2 regions of the Mesorhizobium sp. B2-4-17 genome follow, and region 2 is predicted to be linked to the other one. Evidence: riboswitches for the same ligand, from Rfam matches in the RefSeq annotation. Region 2 holds a riboswitch; the other holds the start of a gene.

Region 1 (7,203 bases), on a different contig from region 2:
GACGACGTCGCGGAAGCCTCGGCCAATTCCGAACGTTTGCGAACGAGCGGCTGCTCGCTTCTTCTCGTCGCCCCCCGGTTGACAATCTTCGGGGTGAGCGCATCCTCCCAGCCCTCTCTGAGGGGAGATTCGGGGCATGTGGGATTTCGATATCGGCAGGTCGGTGTCCATCATGATGCGGACCTGGCCTTTCATTGTTTTTCGCATGATCGTCTATTTCGGCATCACTCTGGCCTATATCCTGGCGACTGGCACGGGCGCCTCCGTCGGCTATGGCGTCGGCCATATCTCCACCGATCCCGACGGGCCGTTGTCCTTTGCCCTATGGGGCGGCGTCGTCGGCTTTGGCGCCGTCTCGATCGCCGTCTACTGGATCCGCGAATACATTCTCTACGTCGTCAAGGCCGGCCATATCGCCGTCATGGTCCATCTGATCGACGGCCGTGACGTTCCCGACGGTAAGAACCAGATCGTGTACGCAAAGGAGGTCGTGACCGAGCGTTTCGCCGAGGCTAACGTCCTTTTCGTCGTCGACCAGCTGGTCAAGGGCGCTATCCGCGCCATTACCGGCCTGCTTGGCGGCGTAGCCGCTTTCCTGCCCATTCCAGGCCTGAGCGGCCTTGTGTCTTTCATCAACACGGTAATCCGCCTGTCGCTCACCTATGTCGACGAGATCATCCTCGGCTACAATATCCGCATCAACTCGTCCTCGCCGTTCGAAACCGCACGCCAAGGCGTGGTGCTCTACGCCCAGAACGGCAAGATCATGGTCAAGAACGCCGTCTGGCTGGCGATCATCATGTGGGGCGTGTCGTTTGTCATCTTCCTGCTGATGCTGGCCCCGGCCGGCGCCATTCTTTTCCTCATGCCCGGGCAGCTTGCCGGCTGGGCCTTCGTGCTCGCCATCGTCTTTGCCTGGGCCTTCAAGGCAACCTTCATCGAGCCCTTCGCCATCGCCTGCCTGATGCAGGTCTATTTCAAGACCATTGCCGGCCAGCTGCCTGATCCAGCCTGGGACGCTCGGCTGGCCGAGGCATCGTCGAAGTTCAGGAACCTCAAGGACAAGGCGCTCTCCTCCTTCGGTGGTTCGCGCTGGGACACGGCCGGCGCGACACGCTGATCGGCCGGGCTGGCGGGCGTGCCGGCGACGGTATAGAGGCGCGACACCGCTGATTTGAGCGGCGCCTCGCCCTGGCCGCAAAACGTCTCGCTCATGATCAATTCGGGCAGCGGCAATCGCCGGCCCCAGCCATGTGTCTCGAGGTCCGGCTTGGGCGCGAACTCGGAAACACGGCCGACGCAGAGGTAGGCGACCGGCGTCACGTGCTCGGGAATGGCCAACAGCCGCTTCAGCGCCTCAGGCTCGATGATGCTGACCCAGCCGACGCCGATGCCTTCGGCCCGTGCCGCCAGCCAGAAATTCTGCACGGCGCAGACCGTGCTGTAGAGATCCATCTCCGGATTGTGCCAGCGCCCCAGCGGCGAACCTTTCGAGCGCTGGCGGTCGCAGGTGATGCAGATGTTGAGCGCGCTTTCGCAGATGCCTTCCAGCTTGAGCTTGCGGTAGAGCGCTTGTCGCTCTTCCTCGATTGCTGGCAGTTCCTGTTCACGCGCGGCCAGGAACAGGTCACGTACCTTCTCCCGGCGCCCGGCACCGCGAATGACGATGAAGTTCCACGGCTGCATGAACCCGACCGATGGCGCGTGATGGGCTGCAAGCAGCAGCCGAGCCAGCACCTCGTCGTCGATGGTCTCGGGAGTAAAATGGCTGCGAACATCGCGCCTGGTGAACATGGCTCGGTAGACGGCGTCGCGCGCCATCTGGTCAAATCCATCGCCCACAGGAGCGGTCATGGCTTCCAGCATCGCTTGTCCCCTTGCGACTTCAAATCAATGCCGCCCGCCTGACCATGCGGGTGACGATGCCTGCCAGGCCGGTCTTCTGGCTCGGGATCAACCCGCGTCCGGTGCCTTCCCGTCATCGACAGTGGCATTTACCGGCGCGGTCCCCCTTACAGCGTTGGGCACGCCACGGAATTCAACCGTGTTCCCGATTCTCCCGCCAGAGCATTTGCAGCCAAGTGGATTTCACTTGGCGTCGCATAATGCGACTGAGAACAAACAGGCCGGCGGGCACCAGGCAGTGGTGGCGACCTTACGCCGAAGCCCCGGCCGCGCCAATCCCCGCAGCGACGCGAATGGACGCAGACGTGATTTTCCCCAGCGATCAAGCCGCAACGCATAGCCATTGCCGTGTCGGGGCACTAGATAGGGACGATGGCCACCCGTCTCTACACGCACCCTATCTTCCTTGAACACATCACGCCGCCCGGCCACCCCGAACGGCCGGACCGCTTGCGCGCTATCGAGCGCGTGCTCGACGGCGAAGCCTTTGCCGCGCTTGATCGCGTCAAGGCGCCGGAAGGAGATGAAGCCACTATTCTCTACGCGCATCCGGCCGATTTCGTCGCGCGTGTGCGCGCCGCCATCCCCGAAGAGGGCATCGCCCGCGTCGATGCCGACACCACCGCCAGCCCGAAGAGCTGGCAGGCGGTGATCACCGCGATCGGTGCCGCCAACGCGGCCGTCGACGACGTCTTCACTGGCCGGGCCGACAATGCCTTCGTCGCCGCGCGGCCGCCCGGCCACCATGCCGAGAAAACCACCGCCATGGGCTTTTGCTTCTTCAATACGGCGGCGATCGCGGCGCGCTATGCGCAGAAGAAGCATGGCGCCGAGCGCGTCGCCGTCGTCGACTGGGACGTGCATCACGGCAACGGCACGCAGGATATTTTCTGGGACGATCCGTCGGTGCTCTATTGCTCGACGCATCAGATGCCGCTCTATCCCGGCACCGGTGCGAAGAACGAAACCGGGGCCGGCAACATCGTCAACGCGCCTCTGGCGCCGCAGACCGGCAGCGAGGTGTTTCGCGATGCCTTCCTGTCGCGGATACTGCCGGCGCTCGACAAATTCGCACCCGATCTGATCATCATTTCGGCCGGCTTCGACGCGCACCACCGCGATCCGCTGGCCGAGATCAATCTGACCGAGGATGATTTCGACTGGGCGACGGGCCAACTGATGCAACGCGCCGCGCGTCACGGCGACAACCGGCTCGTCAGCCTGCTTGAGGGCGGCTACGATCTGCAGGGATTGGCATTTTCGGTCGCGGCCCATGTCGCGCGGCTGATGAAAGGATGAATGATGGCTGGTGAGACCAACGAAGACGTCAAGGCGATGAGCTTCGAACAGGCACTCGATGCGCTGGAGAAGATCGTCGATGACCTGGAGCGTGGCGACGTGCCGCTCGATCAGTCAATCCGGATCTATGAACGCGGTGAGGCCCTGAAGGCGCATTGCGACCGGTTGCTGAAGGCTGCGGAGGACAAGGTCGAGAAGATCAGGCTGTCGCGCGATGGAAAGCCGGTCGGAACGGAGCCGCTCGACGCGGACTGAGGCACGGTCGCGATGACGGTCTTGCCTCGCCGGTTTTTGGACACGATCATGATTGAGGATCAAGCTCGTCCCGATTGGAACGGCTCCAGGACAAGAGGAGAAACGGAAGCGATGTGCAGAAACATCAAGACCCTGTTCAATTTTGACCCGCCGGCAACCAACGATGAAGTTCGCGACGCGGCACTTCAGTTTGTCCGCAAGCTGAGCGGGACGACGCGGCCTTCGAAGCAGAACCAGCATGCGTTCGACCATGCGGTGGAGGCCATCGCGGCATCGGCGCGGGAACTGCTCGATTCTCTCGAAACAAACCAGCATCCGCGCAACCGCGAAGAGGTGGCGGCCAAACTTCGGGCAAAGGCGGCGCTCCGTTTTGCCTGATGCGGCCAAGGCGGTCTGGACCGCTGACAAGGAGAGTTCATGAGCTTCTTCCCGGGGAAGGACCCTGAAGCCGGCGATGCCTTTGCCAGCGATCAGATCGAACTGATGGTCATCCCGAACGTCAAGGACATTGGCGGCTTCGAGGTGCGCCGAGCCTTGCCAACCGCCAAGAGGCGTCTGGTCGGCCCATTCATCTTCTTCGACCGCATGGGGCCGGCGATCCTGCGCGCGGGCCAGGCGCTCGATGTCCGTCCCCATCCCCATATCGGCCTGTCGACGGTCACCTATCTGTTTGACGGCAAGATCCGGCATCGCGATTCGCTGGGCACCGAAATGGTCATCCAGCCCGGCGACGTGAACCTGATGACCGCCGGCCGCGGCATCGTGCATTCCGAGCGCACGCCAGAGGAATTGCGCGGCGCGCCAATGTCGATTTCGGGCCTGCAGACATGGCTTGCCTTGCCAGACGACAAGGAGGAAGTGGCGCCGGTGTTCGAGAACACGGCTGTCTTGCGCCTTCCCGAGATCGATGCCGAAGGCGTCAGCGGCCGCGTTGTCATCGGTGATTTCCAGGGACTGCGCTCCCCTGTTAGGGCCGATTCCGAAACGCTCTACGCCGACCTGCGCCTGGCGCGGGGCGCCAGCGTGAAAATCCCGCCCGACGCGGAAGAACGCGCCATCTATACGCTGGAAGGCGAGGTTTCGATTTCGGGCGATGTGTTTCCGGCGGAGCGGCTGCTGGTGTTCCGGCCTGGTGACGAGATCATCGTATCGTCGCAAACCGGTGCGCATTTCATGCTTTTCGGCGGCGCCTCGCTTGGCTCGAAGCGCTACATCTGGTGGAATTTCGTCTCCTCGTCCAAGGAGCGCATCGAACAGGCCAAGCAGGAATGGAAGACAGGCCGCTTCGATATCGTTCCAGGAGATGACAAGGAATTCATCCCGCTGCCTGAAGGCTAGATCTCAGCCCGATCCGCGTCACCGACACGCATTTACTTTCGCCGGCTGGCAGCCTATCCCGCCGATGAACAGAAAGCCTGAGCACCCGTGAACGCAACGCCGCATACGCCGCTTCTTGACAAGGTCCGCATCCCGGCGGATTTGCGCGCGCTGGACGAGAGCGATCTGCCGCAACTGGCGTCCGAGCTTCGCGCCGAACTCGTCGATGCCGTATCCCACACCGGCGGCCATCTCGGCGCCGGCCTTGGGGTGGTCGAACTGACCGTGGCGTTGCATTATGTCTTCAACACGCCGGATGACCGGCTGATCTGGGATGTCGGCCACCAGGCCTACCCGCACAAGATCCTGACCGGCCGCCGCGACCGCATCCGCACCCTGCGCCAGGAAGGCGGCCTGTCCGGCTTCACCCGACGCGCCGAAAGCGAATACGATCCCTTCGGCGCGGCCCATTCCTCGACATCGATCTCGGCCGGCCTCGGCATGGCCGCCGCCCGCGACCTCGCCGGTGGCCGCAACAACGTCATCGCCGTCATCGGCGACGGCGCCATGTCGGCCGGCATGGCCTATGAGGCGATGAACAATGCCGGCGCGCTCGATGCCCGCCTTATCGTCATCCTCAACGACAACGACATGTCGATCGCGCCGCCGACCGGCGCCATGAGTGCCTATCTGGCGCGGCTCGCCTCGGGCAAGGCCTATGTCGGCCTGCGCGATTTCGGCAAGAAGCTGACCTCTTATCTGGGCAAGCGCGTCGATCGCGCCATCACCAGGGCGGTCGAGCATGCGCGCGGCTATGTCACCGGCGGCACGCTGTTCGAGGAACTCGGCTTCTATCACATCGGCCCGATCGACGGTCACAATCTCGAGCATCTGATCCCGGTGCTGAAGAACGTCCGCGACAATGGCGAAGGCCCGGTGCTGATCCATGTCGTGACCCAGAAGGGCAAGGGCTACGCACCCGCGGAAGCCGCCGCCGATAAGTATCATGGCGTCAACAAGTTCGACGTCATCACCGGCGCGCAGACCAAGGCGCCTGCCAACGCGCCGGCCTACACCAAAGTGTTCGCCGAAAGCCTGATCCAGGAAGCGCGCGAGGATGACCGCGTCGTCGCCGTCACCGCAGCTATGCCGACCGGCACCGGCCTTGACCTGTTCGGCGAAGTGTTCCCGTCCAGGACGTTCGATGTCGGCATCGCAGAGCAGCATGCAGTGACCTTCGCGGCCGGTCTCGCAACCGAAGGCTACAAACCGTTCGCGGCCATCTATTCGACCTTCCTGCAGCGCGCCTATGATCAGGTGGTCCACGACGTCGCGATCCAGAAACTACCGGTGCGTTTCCCGATCGACCGCGCCGGCTTCGTCGGCGCCGATGGCGCCACCCATTGCGGCGCTTTCGACATCACCTTCCTGGCAAGCCTGCCGGGCTTTGTCGTGATGGCGGCCGCCGACGAAGCGGAGTTGCGCCACATGGTGCGAACCGCTTCCAGCTACGATGATGGCCCGATCGCCTTCCGCTATCCGCGCGGCAACGGTGTCGGCGTCGACATGCCGGAACGCGGCTCGGTTCTCGAACTTGGCAAAGGCCGCATCGTCAGGGAAGGCACCAAGGTGGCGCTGCTGTCGTTCGGCACGCGCTTGCAGGATTGCCTTGCCGCTGCCGAGGAACTCGGCGCGGCCGGGCTTTCCACCACCGTTGCTGATGCCCGCTTCGCCAAGCCGCTCGATGAGGATCTGATCCGGCGGCTAGCCCGCTCGCATGAGGTTCTGGTGACGGTGGAGGAGGGCGCCATCGGCGGTTTCGCCAGCCATGTGCTGCAGTTCCTCGCCCATGAAGGGCTGTTGGAAAGCGGCCTGAAGGTGCGCCCGCTGGTGCTGCCCGACGCGTTCACCGACCATGCCAAACCGGAAAAGATGTATGCCGATGCCGGCCTCGACACCGCCGGCATCGTGCGCACCGTATTCATGGCGCTCGGGCATACGGTGCGCGCCCAGCGCGCCTGAATCAAAACCTGAAGCACTTGAATCGGTTTGCCGGCTTGATTTCGTAACGCCTTGTTAACGCTGCCGTTTGGCGTTTTGTTTACCGTGTCACTTGGCCGTTTTTCAACGGCGCCCTGCTAGATCGACGTCAGGCAGGGAGATAGTTGGAATGAAGACGCTTCTGTGTGGCACGGCCCTTCTGGGCATCGTGGTCGCGCCGGCCGTCGCCGAGACGCGCTATGACCGTAATCTGGAAAAAGCGGCGCTGGGCATTGTCGCCGGCAAGATGGGCGATATCCGCGGCGGCTTCTCCTACAAGCAGGTGCCGCAGCTTGTGGTGCTGCCGGAGCCTGCAATCGCCGTTGCGACCGGGCATGCTCGTGAGCAGGCTTCGGGGAAACAGGACGACGGCTTGTCTCCAGCCGT
Region 2 (7,203 bases):
GGTGCCGCAGATCTGGGGCACCATCGCGGTGGTGTGGACCACAATCACCATCCTGGTGCTGAAAGTGTTCGACATCGTGCTGACCATGACCAACGGCCAATGGAATAGCCAGGTGCTGGCCAATCTGATGTTCGACTGGATGTTCCGCGGCGGCGGCGATTTCGGCCGCGGTGCCACGATCGCCATCATCATCATGATCGCGGTCATTCCGATCATGATCTGGAACATCCGTCAGGCCAACAAAGAGACGGGAGGGCACTGAGATGGCCGTCACCACCGGAAAGTCCTTTGTCGGCCGTTTCGGCGTCCACATCGCGGTGCTCGTCTTCGTCGTGATCTGGACCATCCCCACGCTCGGTATCCTCGTCTCGTCGCTGCGCGACAAGGATCAGATCGTCGCCTCGGGCTGGTGGAATTCCTTTGCCAGTTCGAGCCAGACTGAGGCCGGACGATTGCCGGCCGCCTCGACGCAGACCCAGAAGGACGGCAAATACGTCATCGAAGGCAACATTTTCGGCGATGGCGCCAAGCGCGCGATCAGCGCCTTCGGTGTCAAGGCCGCCGCGCCGACACAGTATCCGGCCGGCACGCCAGCGGATCTCGGTGACGGCGTGACCCTGCAGGTCAACGCCGACGGCAGTTTCGTGCTTGCCTCGCCCAAGCCGTTCGAAGGCGATCGCGGCCAGCGTGTCTATTTCGCCTCCTCGGCTCCGCCGAAATTCACCACCGACAACTATCAGACCGTGCTGTTCTCGGAAGGCATCGGCCGCTCCTTCGTGAACTCGCTGACGGTCACCATCCCGGCGACGGTTATCCCGATCCTGATCGCGGCTTTCGCGGCCTATGCGCTGGCGTGGATGCGCTTTCCCGGCCGCGCGCTTTTGATCGCGGTCATCATCGGCCTGCTAGTAGTCCCCCTGCAGATGTCGCTCATTCCACTGCTCAGGCTCTATAATGGCGTCGGCACTTTCTTCGGCGTGCCGTCAAAGACCTATCTCGGCATCTGGCTGGCGCACACCGGATTCGGCCTGCCCTTCGCCATCTATTTGTTGCGCAGCTACATTGCCGGCCTGCCGCGCGAGATCATGGAATCGGCGCGCATCGACGGCGCCAGCGACTTCGAGATCTTCGTCAAGATCGTGCTGCCACTGTCTTTCCCAGTGCTTGCCTCCTTCGCCATCTTCCAATTCCTGTGGGTATGGAACGATCTCCTGGTGGCGATGGTTTTCCTCGGTACGGCGCCCGACCAGATCGTGCTGACGGCCAAGCTCAATGCGCTGCTCGGCTCACGCGGCGGCAATTGGGAGATCCTGACGACATCAGCCTTCATCACCATCATCGTGCCGCTGATCGTCTTCTTCTCCCTGCAGCGCTATTTCGTCCGCGGGCTGCTGGCCGGCTCGGTGAAAGGAGGTTGAGACAATGCAATCGGCTTTGAAGGCGACTTCGAGACCGGATCCCGCCATCGACCGTGACTGGTGGCGTGGCGCGGTCATCTATCAAATCTATCCGCGCTCCTACCAGGACTCCGACGGCGACGGCATCGGCGACCTGAAAGGCATAGTACGGCGCCTGCCCTACATCGCCGCGCTTGGCGCGGACGCCATCTGGATCTCGCCCTTCTTCAAATCGCCGATGAAGGATTTCGGCTACGACGTGTCGGACTATTGCGACGTCGACCCGATGTTCGGCACGCTTGCCGATTTCGATGCGCTGGTTGCGGAATCGCACCGGCTGGGCCTCAAGGTGATGATCGACGAAGTGCTGTCGCACACCGCCGACATCCATCCGTGGTTCAAGGAGAGCCGGTCGAGCCGCACCAATCCCAAGGCGGACTGGTATGTCTGGGCGGATGCCAGACCCGACGGCACGCCACCCAACAACTGGCTGTCGATCTTCGGCGGATCGGCCTGGCAGTGGGACACCAGCCGCCAGCAATATTACATGCACAATTTTCTCGCCGAGCAGCCGGACCTCAACTTCCACAACCATGAGGTCCAGGACGCGCTGCTCGACGTCACCCGTTTCTGGCTGGGGCGCGGCGTCGACGGCTTCCGGCTCGACACCATCAATTTCTATTTCCACAGCCAGGGGCTGGAAAACAATCCGCCGCTGCCGCCCGAGGAGCGAAACGACCAGACCGCGCCGGCGGTCAATCCCTACAATTACCAGGACCATATCTACGACAAGAGCCGCCCGGAGAACCTTGGTTTCCTCGAGCGTTTCCGCGCGCTGCTCGACGAATATCCGGCAACCGCCGCGGTCGGCGAGGTCGGCGATTCGCAGCGCGGGCTGGACGTGGTCGCGGCCTACACCGCCGGCGGCAAGCGCGTGCACATGTGCTATTCCTTCGACTTCCTGGCGCCGGAGAAGATCAGCGCCGCCAAGGTCCGCTCGGTATTGGAAGCCTTCGGCAAGGTCGCCAGCGACGGCTGGTCGTGCTGGGCGTTTTCCAACCATGACGTGATGCGCCCGGCCTCGCGCTGGGCCGCCAACGAGGCCGACCCGGTCGCCTATCTCAAGGTCATTTCGGCATTGCTGATGTCGCTGCGCGGCTCGGTCTGCATCTATCAGGGCGAAGAACTCGGGCTCGGCGAGGCCGACCTGCGCTTCGAGGACCTGCAGGATCCCTATGGCATCCGCTTCTGGCCGGAATTCAAGGGCCGGGATGGCTGCCGCACGCCCATGGTGTGGGACGGCAGCGCCAAGAATGGCGGCTTCTCCCAGGCAAAGCCATGGTTGCCGGTGCCGGCCAAGCATCTGTCGCAGGCGGTCAATGTACAGCAGGGTGACGAGACGTCACTGCTCGAGCACTACCGGCGCTTTCTCGCCTTCCGCCGCGCCCATCCGGCGCTGGCCAAGGGCGATATCAATTTCATCGAAAGCCAGGGCGACACCGTCGCCTTCACGCGCCGGGCAGGCAATGAGCAGATCGTCTGTGTCTTCAATCTGGGCGCCAAGCCGGCCGAGGTTGACCTTGGCGACCGATCGCTGCAACCTTTGCCGGGACACGGATTTTCGGAGAAGGCAGACACAGGCACCGTCCGCCTCGGCGGCTACGGCGCCTGGTTCGGGCGCATAGACTGAATTTCAAATCACCGGGAGAAAATCATGGCCGATGTCACGCTGCGACAAGTGAAGAAGTCCTACGGCAATCTCAACATTCTCCACGGCATCGACCTCGACATCAAATCGGGCGAGTTCATCGTCTTCGTCGGCCCGTCGGGCTGCGGCAAGTCGACCTTGCTGCGGTCCATCGCCGGGCTCGAGGAGATCACCTCAGGCGAACTCAGGATCGACGGCGAGGTTGTCAACGACGTGCCGCCGTCGAAGCGGGGCATCGCCATGGTGTTCCAGTCCTACGCCCTCTATCCGCACATGACCGTCTACGACAACATGGCCTTCTCGATGAAGATCGGCAAGGAAAGCAAGGCCGAGATCGACAAGCGCGTGCGCCAGGCGGCGGAAATCCTGCAGCTGACCAAGTATCTCGACCGTCTGCCCAAGGCGATGTCGGGCGGTCAGCGTCAGCGCGTCGCCATCGGCCGCGCCATCGTGCGCAATCCGAAAGTGTTCCTGTTCGATGAGCCGCTGTCGAACCTTGACGCCGCGCTGCGTGTCGCCACGCGTATCGAGATCGCCAAGCTCAAGGAATCGATGCCCAACACGACCATGATCTACGTCACCCACGACCAGGTCGAGGCGATGACGCTGGCCGACCGTATCGTGGTGCTGAAGGAGGGCCATATCGAGCAGGTCGGAACACCGATGGAACTCTACAAGAGGCCCGGCAATCTGTTCGTCGCCCAGTTCATCGGCTCGCCGGCCATGAACATCCTGCCGGCGACCGTCGACAGGACCGGCAGCCCGACCGTGATCAGTCATGTCGGCGGACGCAAGGCGACGGTGCCGATCGCGACACCGGCTTCGGCGAAGGGCGCGGCGGTAAGCTTCGGCGTGCGCCCGGAAGATCTCGCGATCGCCAGCGGCACGGACTATCTGTTCGAAGGGACGGTCGACTATATCGAACAACTCGGCGAGGTCCAGCTGGTCTATGTCGACATCGGCAGGACCGACCTGCCCCTGGTGACCAAGCTGCCTGGCAATGTCGAGGTCAAGCGCGGCTCGACGCTGCGGCTGACCGCCGATGCCGGCGACCTTCATATCTTCGACGCGGACGGCCGCTCCTTCGCGCTTCACGAGGTAGAGGCAAAGGCGGCCTGAAACAGGGTTCTGGTGATAAAAAAGAGCCGCAGGCATCGGCCCGCGGCTCTTTTTGTATTCCACATCGGCTATTAACGGCCGAAGAGATTCCGGTCGCTGCCCTGTGGGGCGGACTTCTGTGCGTCACCCGAGGAATTGAGCAGCTTGTAGACAGGCGATCCTTCATTGCGGATCGAGCCGGTATGCGAAGTGTCGACATTGGCGGTCGTCGCCTGCTTGTTGATGTCGGTGCCGCCAACATTGTCGTTGGCCGCATAGGCGCTGCCGGCGGCAATCAGAAGAGCGGCGGCGGTAAGAACAATCTTTTTCATTTCGGGTACTCCGGTATTCGCGAATCCAAGCGGCGGGCAAGCCCGCCGGTTGTCGTTGATATTAGTTGTTGCCGAACAGGTTGCGGTCGGCACCGTGCGTAGGCGTCTGAGCCGCCGGTTCGGACTTCTTGATCGAAGCGGTGTATGAGTTGTCGGTCGACGTGGCGGCCGGCTGGCTAGCGCCATTCGAACCATAATTGTCACTGCCGGCGAAAGCGCTGCCGGAAATGGCCAGAACGGCGACGGCAGCAAGAGCGATCTTCTTCATTTCAAGTCTCCTGAATTCTTCGAATGTCGCCAGGACGGCAGGCCAAACCCGCCGCCTGCTGGAGATCGGCTGTTAGTTGTTGCCGAAGAGGTTGCGGTCAGCACCGTGGGTGGGCGTCTGAGCAGCCGGTTCCGACTTCTTGATCGAAGCGGTGTAAGAGCTGTCGGCAGCAGTGGCCGCGGGGCCATTCGCACCATAGTGATCGCTACCAGCGAAGGCGCTGCCGGAAATGGCCAGAAGGGCGGCGGCAGTGAGAACAATCTTTTTCATTTTGGGTACTCCAGCATTTTTCCGTCCGTCTAGCGGCGTGTCTTGGGATTGAAATCGCGTCGTTCGGACGACCCCGATGTGGGAGAGCCAGCTAGCCGTTTCCAATCACGAAGATGTTCAACGTGGACCATGAATCCACTACTTGAAATTGTACCAAGATCTTCCACGTGCGATTTTTCCGTTGCAATATCAACGCGTTAATTAAAGTCGGTGTCGTCATCACCGACTCTATCGGAGGCTCGGCGTTCACACCGTCCTGCACGCACCGTCAACAGAAACGAACCGTTCGGTTCGATTTTAGAATCTGCTAATAGTCACTTTTCGAAACCGTTAACCCTTTTTGCTTCCACTCCGGGCCGATTCCGACGCCCGGCGCGGCCGTCACCGCGATGATTTTCGCTGTCGCTGCTCGTGACCAGATCGTTGCGCATGGGTGTCGCGCCACATGGATGCAATGTCGCTTTCATGCCGATGTCGCAAGCGCTGTCGTGATTAGATCATGTCATCTCAGGTGCCGCTTCGTGACGACGGGGCGGAGAATTGGGAAGCCGGTCAAAGTCCGGCGCTGCCCCCGCGACGGTGGTGGAGTTCAAGTCGCAACGGGAGACCACTGGGCGCAAGCCTGGGAAGGTGTCGCGACCGTCCGCAAGGACACTCCAGAGCCCGGAAACCAGCCAGAGATCGTAGAACTCGACTGATCGCGGTGGGCGGTCAAGAGGCGGATGCCGCATGCCCGGCGCTTGCCGGCATGCAGCCTTGTCCTTCCTCTCATCCCCTCCGGTTCAGTCATTAGAGCGACGCGCGTCCGTTTGGACGGGCCGATGCGATGAATGCGAGGACAGGACATGGATGCGCGCAACGATATGCTGAGGCTCTTGAACAGCCGCAGAGAGGGCTTTTCGCTGGAACAGCCCTTCTACACCGACCCGGACTACTTCAAGCTCGACATGGAGCTGATCTGGTATCGCGACTGGCTGTTCATCGGCCATGATTGCGAATTGCCGAAGCCGGGAAGCTTCATCACCGTGCAGATCGGCGACTATCCGGTCGTGCTGGTGCGCGACCAGCAGGGCAAGATCAATGCCTTCCACAACTCCTGCCGCCATCGCGGCAGCCGCGTCTGCAACACCGACAAGGGCTTGGCGGCCAAACTGGTCTGCCCGTATCACCAGTGGACCTACGAGCTCGACGGCCGCCTGCTGTTCGCCCGCCAGATGGCCGACGGTTTCGACAAAGGCCAGTTCGGCCTGAAGCCGGTCGCCTGCGAGAGCGTGGCCGGCTACGTCTTCATCTGCCTGGCCAGGGAGCCCGCCGACTTCGCACCGATGCGGGCGATGATCGAACCCTATCTCAAGCCGCACCGGCTGAGCGAAGCAAAGATCGCTTTCCAGAGCACCATCGTCGAGAAGGGCAACTGGAAGCTGGTCTGGGAAAACAACCGCGAGTGCTATCATTGCGCCGGCAGCCATCCGGAGCTTTGCAAGACCTTCCCGGAGGCGCCGACCGTGACCGGTGTACAGGGCGCCGACAGCGATCCTGAGATGATCGCGCACTGGGCGAAATGCGAGGCCGTTGGCCTGCCGAGCAAATTCCGCATCGATCCGGCCGGGCAATATCGCGCCACCCGCGCGCCGCTGCTGCGCGACGCGGTCAGCTACACGATGAGCGGCAAGCGGGCGGTGAAGAAGAACCTCTCCGACAGCGTCTCGGCCGACCGCATCGGCACCCTGATGCACTATCACTATCCGACCACCTGGAACCACATCCTGATCGATCACGCCGTTACCTTCCGCGTGCTGCCGATCAGTGCCACGGAAACGGCGGTAACGACGAAATGGCTGGTGCACAAGGATGCGGTCGAGGGCGTCGATTACGATCTCGCCGAACTCACCCATGTGTGGACCGAGACCAACGATCAGGATCGCCGTATCGTCGAGGAAAACGCCTTCGGCATCCTGTCGCCGGCCTACGAACCAGGCCCGTATTCGGAGCTGCATGAGGGTGGCGTCATCCAGTTCGTCGACTGGTATGCGCGTTTCATTGGTCCGCGCCTCGCCGAGGATGGTCGACCAGCGCTCCGCAGTGTCGCCTGAGAGGCCAAAGGATGAACGCGATGACTGATCTTGGCCT

Evidence for each region. A riboswitch is a leader RNA that binds a small molecule or an ion and turns the genes downstream of it on or off. The one in region 2 is predicted to bind cobalamin.
Region 1: it holds a riboswitch for cobalamin, as region 2 does, so the genes downstream of both, bluB (5,6-dimethylbenzimidazole synthase) here and FJ548_RS27295 (aromatic ring-hydroxylating dioxygenase subunit alpha) in region 2, are expected to answer to the same signal.

What each region holds. Positions count from the first base shown of each region.
Region 1 covers NZ_VFUX01000002.1:177,372-184,574, forward strand. Annotated here, with positions in the region: gene FJ548_RS02575 (hypothetical protein) at 137-1,120, shown strand; partial or broken gene bluB (5,6-dimethylbenzimidazole synthase) at 1,285-1,866, opposite strand; cobalamin riboswitch at 1,915-2,097, opposite strand; gene FJ548_RS02585 (histone deacetylase family protein) at 2,278-3,204, shown strand; gene FJ548_RS02590 (exodeoxyribonuclease VII small subunit) at 3,208-3,459, shown strand; gene FJ548_RS02595 (DUF2277 domain-containing protein) at 3,571-3,837, shown strand; gene FJ548_RS02600 (pirin family protein) at 3,877-4,797, shown strand; gene dxs (1-deoxy-D-xylulose-5-phosphate synthase) at 4,885-6,798, shown strand; gene FJ548_RS02610 (hypothetical protein) at 6,947-7,203, shown strand, end outside.
Region 2 covers NZ_VFUX01000046.1:8,627-15,829, forward strand. Annotated here, with positions in the region: gene FJ548_RS27260 (sugar ABC transporter permease) at 1-262, shown strand, start outside; gene FJ548_RS27265 (carbohydrate ABC transporter permease) at 264-1,418, shown strand; gene FJ548_RS27270 (alpha-glucosidase family protein) at 1,423-3,087, shown strand; gene ugpC (sn-glycerol-3-phosphate ABC transporter ATP-binding protein UgpC) at 3,112-4,224, shown strand; gene FJ548_RS27280 (DUF680 domain-containing protein) at 4,296-4,535, opposite strand; gene FJ548_RS27285 (DUF680 domain-containing protein) at 4,597-4,803, opposite strand; gene FJ548_RS27290 (DUF680 domain-containing protein) at 4,876-5,073, opposite strand; cobalamin riboswitch at 5,566-5,767, shown strand; gene FJ548_RS27295 (aromatic ring-hydroxylating dioxygenase subunit alpha) at 5,919-7,166, shown strand; gene FJ548_RS27300 (hybrid-cluster NAD(P)-dependent oxidoreductase) at 7,187-7,203, shown strand, end outside.